One region of the Aliamphritea hakodatensis genome, then DNA from elsewhere that is predicted to be linked to it. Evidence: predicted binding sites of a transcription regulator. Region 1 holds the regulator's gene; the other holds the start of a gene.

Region 1 (3,125 bases):
CATCCAGTTTAATCTGATGATTCTTGTCCTTGCCGAGGCTGTGGGCATCGTCGGTGATCTTGCGAATCATTGACTGTACCGGGACTGGCAGTTCGTCGGAGATATGCGGGCTGGCTTCCAGACGTGACAACAGCAACAGGCCGGAGACCAGATTTTCCATGCGTTTTGATTGCTTGGCCATCTGATTCAGGCCGCGGCGCAACGGCGCAGGTAAATCCTGATCCAGATAGGTTTCCAGATAACCGCGAATAACCGTTAACGGAGTGCGCAGTTCATGGGAGGCATTGGCAACAAAGTCCTGGCGGGTCTGTTCCAGCTGGTTAATCCGGGTAATGTCTCTGGCCACCAGTATGCGGTCGCCGTAGCCAAACTTGGTGAGCTGGTATTCCAGCGCGACCAGGCTGTCGACCGGAGATGGTAATTGCAGCGGTTCGTCGTAATTTTCTTTGCGGTAATAGCGGATAAAACGCGGGTCGCGCAGCAGGTTCATCACGGAACGGCCACGGTCGGTCTGTACTTTTAAGCCCAGAAGGCGGTCAGCAGAGCGGTTCCACCATTCAAGGTTGTTGTCCCGGTCGATGATGACAATGCCGTCTCCCAGCGCCGCTGAGGATTGCTGAAAGCGGGTAATGATATTACGCAGTGACTGATTGCGGGACTGATTGCGTTTCTGGTCCCGGGCCAGTTCATCAAACAGTTCTCCCCAGTGGCCTTTGCTTTCCGGGACATCGGAACGGTCGCCTTTGGTGAGCCATTCCTGCAGGCGGGTAAATTCCCTGACCTGGAGGACCGCCCAGCCGAGCAGAAACACGGCGAGGGTCCAGCCGGGATAACCGATCACCAGCCCCACAACGGTGCCGGCCATCGCGGTCAAAAATAAACTGCCAGAAATGGAATGATTACGGTTGTACATTCTGTCGGTTCCGGGTGATGTCTATGGCAGCTTAGCGCGGAAACTTCGGCTTAAGCAACTTGCGATGAGAACCGGTAACCGGTGCCGCGAACGGTCTGAATCAGATATTCGTGGCGCGCTCCCAGCGCTTTACGTAACCGCCGGATATGGACGTCGACGGTACGTTCTTCAACGTATACATTGCCACCCCAGACCATATCCAGTAACTGGCTGCGGGAGTAGGCGCGGTCCTGATGGGTCATGAAAAACTGTAACAGGCGAAACTCGGTTGGCCCCAGTTCCAGTGGCTTGAGTTCGGCGCTGACCCGGTGAGACACAGGGTCCAGTGTCAGATTATCAACGGTAATCGGCTCTTCAATGCCTTTAGGTGTGGCACGGCGCAATACGGTTTTCAGCCGGGCAACCAGTTCACGGGGTGAGAATGGCTTGGTGATGTAATCATCAATGCCTGATTCCAGGCCTTTGATTTTATGGTCTTCATCACCTTTGGCGGTCAGCATGATGATCGGGATGTCGGCGGTCACTTCATCTTTACGTAACCGGCGGGCGAATTCTACGCCGCTGATGCCGGGCATCATCCAGTCCAGCAATACCATGTCCGGCTTTTCATCCAGAACAATGCTGTGGGCTGCCTGGGCAGACTCTGCTTCCATACATTCGTAACCGGCCATTTCTAATGCAACCGCAATCATTTCCCTGATTGGGGCTTCATCGTCGACGATCAGAATTCGTTTATTGGATGACATGCTCGATCACCTTCTTTAGACAATTCTTTAGACGAGCATATTAGATTATTAAACTGTTACAGAAATATGACAAATTTTGCTTATGTAACAGGAATTATCAGGAGATTAGCCAATAATCCAGGGCAATGCCGATAAACAGCGCCATGCCTGCGTAGTGATTATTGAGAAACGCCCGGAAGCAGGCTTCGCGCTGGCGGTGGCGGATCAGCCACTGTTGCCAGATAAAACAGCCTGCCATGACCAGCAGGCTGAGGTAGAAGTACTTACCCATATCCAGCTGATTACCAAGCAAAATAAAGGTGAGCAGGGTCAGCGCCTGCAGCATACCGACAATCAGTTTGTCCGCATCGCCGAACAGAATAGCGGTGGATTTAATGCCGATTTTAAGGTCGTCGTCCCGGTCTACCATGGCGTATTTGGTATCGTAGGCGGTGGTCCACAGCACCGTGGCGGTATAAATCAGCCAAGCGTGGGCGGGGACCGCTTCACCGGTTGCGCTGAAGGCCATCGGCACCGCCCAGGCAAAGGCCATGCCCAGAACAATCTGAGGCAGATGGGTGTAGCGCTTCATAAAGGGGTAGCAGGCGGCGAGAAACGCACCGCCGAACGACAGCAGGATGGTTTGCGTATTGGTAAACAGCACCAGAATAAAGGCCAGACCGATGAGGACAAAAAACAGTATCAGCGCTTCTTTGGCGGTGGCTCTTCCGGCGGGAATAGGGCGTTGGGCCGTGCGTTTTACATGGCCATCAACTTTGCGGTCCGCAAAGTCATTGATCACACAGCCTGCGGAGCGCATCAGAAAGGTGCCCAGGCAGAAAATCACCAGTAAGTGCAGGCTGGGGACGCCTTCAGCAGCGATCCACAGGGCCCAGAGTGCCGGCCACAGCAGCAGATAGATACCGATGGGTTTTTCCACCCGCATCAGCTGTCCGTAGGCTTCAAGGCGGTCTCTGCTGAAAAGTTGTCTGCTCATAAGGGTCAGGTCTGTGCTCTCAGAGGTGTTTTGCATCAAGTAATGCCGGCAGAAAAACTTCCGATACCAGCAGGGGTTTTTCGCTCAGGTAAAACAGTGACCGGCGCGCCCACGCAGATCCGCCATCGCGGATTTTCAGGCGGCTGATCTGTAATGGACCCCGGCGCATGGTCGGATCACGGAACAGTATACTGCCCAGCGAACGGCTGCCCACAAAGTTAAGTTCCCGCTGCTTGCCGGTGAGGGTTGTCGCCGGGATGACTGAACGGGCGAATACCCAGGGCTGGCCGTTGCCGATTAGCTGTACTTCCCGGATGACCGCCAGCTGACGGGGGCGCATCCCCAGTGCTTTGGCTTCTGAACGGGTCGGATGATGCCAGCCCTGACGGATAACTTCGACACGAAAATCACCCTGGCTGGCACTGATCAGCCGCTGGGTTAAAGAGCCCGGATCCAGCAGCCATTTACGCCAGCACAAGGGTGCGTCGGT
Region 2 (3,125 bases), 800 kb from region 1:
GCCCGGTTGTTTCGCAACGCTGAGAAGCAAAATATTCAGATGTTCAGTATAGATTTCCCGCCGGTGTTGCCGCCGGATCAGCAGGTAGAAAATCCCCCTGCGTCACATAAGATTCTGCAATCCTTACATGTGAATAAAGATGGCCTGTCTGATACCGGTAAAGTACATACCGCTATGCTTGCTGCCCGTCATCGCAGCACCGTTAAACAACTGATGAAGTTCTTCCGGCGTGCGGGGCTGACTCAGGAAACAGAAGGCAAAGTCTCCCTGACGGAAAAAGGCCAGGCTGCCGGCGGTGAACAATATACCGGCCAGCAGGGTGATTACTTTCTGTGGCCGGAAGATCTGGATATTGAGTTGCTGGTCAGTGAGGCTGGGTGAGAAGTACTGCGGTTAAAAGCCCTGCAGAGATCACTGCGTGCTGAAATATTACCCGGATTGTAAAACTTGAATGATGTATCACAGGGAGTCGTGATGAACAGTAATGAGCCTGATTTAGGTTTGAACAGGAAGGCAAAAACCGGATTCTTCTTTCTGGCGCTGGGGGCCGGGTTTATTTGGTACGGACTTACCACTATCGGTATCATTCTTTGCGTGCTGGGTATGACTGCGGCAATTGCTTCTCAATTGGAAAAATAATGGCCGCCGTTCCCTTTTAAAATGAAGACAGACACTTCTGTACCACATCTGATTTGTCCATATCGTCTTGCCGTGCCATTTTCCCGGCACTCAGCTGTGAAGCACGGGAGAGTAGCGTCCAGGGTATAACTGAAGGATGCGAAAGCCCGGGGACTTCGGGATATCTGCTGTATTTTTTGGGTTATTTACTCTGACGGAATTGTGAGTGTTTAAGTTGGAATTATAACTATTTTTGGTAAGTTCTATTCTGACAATAAATGATACTATGAGGGCACATAAGGCTTAGGAACAGAGCCGGTGTGATCACTGTGTTTATGTTTACCGGGCCGGTTCGCCGGATATCTTAGTTTATACATAATCGTGTGATCAGTGACTACTGTTCTCAGTAGGTTGTTTATTTGTTCCCGGTTACTTCCGTCAGCATGATGTGTAGATTTGCCCAAAGGGGTATCGAACCTGCTTGTCTGGTGGCTACCGGTGTCAGGATTCAGATATCTGTCTGCTGTTTAGTAAACAGATCAGTGGACGCTGTGCCCTGAGCAGAGACTGTTATACCAACAGATAGCGTAGCGGCAACCCCCGAGGCTTGTTACAGACAGCATTCCGGGTGCCCGGTTCACTGAAGCTGGCTTTAAAGAATATCAGCACGGATGCGTGTGACAGGCTAATCAGACGATGAGCAATATACAACAAGATAAAGAGCACGGCTTTACTTTATTAGAAATGCTGGTCGTTATGGCTGTTATGGCGGTTATTGCCGCACTTGTGGTGCCGCGTCTGACGAACCGTCAGGTTGCTGAAGAATTAAATGTAGTGACCTTCCTTGATGCAGCCAGACAAGTGGCTATTAAAGAAGGAAAGCCGAATCAGGTAGTGGCTGGGGAGGAAGGACTGTTAAATGTGCTGACCGGTGAAACCCTTGCGTTTGAAGGTGAAAATGCCTACCGGCAGTTGTTTAAAACAGAGGTCGATCTCCCCTACAGGGAATTGACCCGTATATACTCAGATGGTACATTCACCGCCGTCAAATTTGTTTGGAACGTGCCACAGGACGGCGAAGAAAGCACCCGCTTTTCTGTCACATTGAGCCCTTTTCGGGCTGATCCAGTTGTTGTGTTAATGGAATAATATACATGAATTCTCGCAAAGCAGACTTCCGCTCTAAATCCCATCGTGGCTTTACTCTGATAGAACTTTTGATCGTCATGGCGATTATCGCCCTGTTGGCAGCCCTTGTTGCGCCACGGCTGATTGGCGCCCTGGGATCATCTCAGACTAAGCAAAGTGAAGCGCAGGTCGCGCTGCTTTCTACTGCACTGGACAGTTACCGCCTGGATGTAGGCCGTTATCCGAGTAGTGATCAGGGGCTGGCAGCACTGATTGATGAAGAAGTGGCCGACAGTAAGTCCTGGCGTGGCCCTTACCTGCGTAAGAAAGAGTTGCCAAAAGATCCCTGGGGTAATGCCTATTATTATGCTTATCCTGCTGAAGCCGGTGGGCTGGATTACGACGTCTATTCCTACGGTGCAGACAGCCTGGCAGGCGGCGACGGTGAGAATGCCGATATAGGTAACTGGTAACACTGGAGTATCGCTGTGAATAGTCAGGCACAACTTCTTCAGTTTAATTTACAGCGGCATTTACTGGATGATGGTGTAATAACTGAAGAGTTATTTTCCAATATTCATAATATCTCTGAAAGTGAAGCGGTTCCTTTATTAATATCATCAGGTGCGGTGACTGAAGATCTGATCTGCAGTATTTATGCAGAGAAACTGTCATTAACTGTATGGCAGGGTGACGGTGATATTTGTGAAACGGATTTATTCGAAGATAACTATCTGGTTTTTAATAATATACTGCCTTTAGTTATCGACGAAAAACGGTTTTATGTGGTTGCCGATCCGTGGGATATTGGCTTAATAGATATTATCCGCCGGCTGGATAAAGATGCCCAGGTGCTGGTTGGTCCTAAATCTGAAATAGAGCACCAGCTTAAAAAACATTTTGGTTTTGAAAGCACGGAAGAACTGACGGAAGCCGGCAGTTTTTCTGCAACACACCTTAAAGATATCGCTTTAGAGGCACCGATCGTTCATCAGGTAAATGACCTGTTGAATAATGCGGTGCGTCTGGGGGCGTCTGATATTCATTTAGAGCCATTCCGCCACCATATTGAATTACGTTACCGGGTGGATGGCGTGCTTTCCCAGCGGACCGCCCCGGCGCTGGAAGATTATCCTGGCGTGACGTCACGGATCAAGCTGTTGGCTCAGTTAGACATTGCAGAACACCGCCTGCCACAGGATGGGCGTATCCGTATTCATTCGAATGGCAGAACGGTTGATATCCGTGTCAGTACAATACCCACAGCGCACGGTGAAGATATTGTACTGCGTATACTGGATAAAAAATCCAATACCCAAAGGTTAACGGAAACCGGCCTGAGCGATCATGTTATCAGCGGTTTACGGGAGAGTCTGACC

The links. Region 1 encodes PhoB, which activates phosphate uptake and scavenging genes when phosphate is short. Its sites were predicted from a motif close to TGTCATANNNNTGTCANA; they were not measured.
Region 2: a site for PhoB is predicted at 1,295-1,312, ahead of PCI15_RS19475 (pilus assembly FimT family protein). Genes of this name have one in related genera too.

The regions. Positions count from the first base shown of each region.
Region 1 covers NZ_AP025281.1:5,086,252-5,089,376, reverse strand. The annotation lists gene phoR (phosphate regulon sensor histidine kinase PhoR) at 1-913, opposite strand, end outside; gene phoB (phosphate regulon transcriptional regulator PhoB) at 964-1,659, opposite strand; gene ubiA (4-hydroxybenzoate octaprenyltransferase) at 1,757-2,635, opposite strand; gene PCI15_RS23080 (chorismate--pyruvate lyase family protein) at 2,655-3,125, opposite strand, start outside.
Region 2 covers NZ_AP025281.1:4,287,542-4,290,666, reverse strand. The annotation lists gene PCI15_RS19485 (phospholipase D-like domain-containing protein) at 1-381, shown strand, start outside; gene PCI15_RS19480 (hypothetical protein) at 475-639, shown strand; gene PCI15_RS19475 (pilus assembly FimT family protein) at 1,315-1,767, shown strand; gene gspG (type II secretion system major pseudopilin GspG) at 1,773-2,219, shown strand; gene PCI15_RS19465 (GspE/PulE family protein) at 2,235-3,125, shown strand, end outside.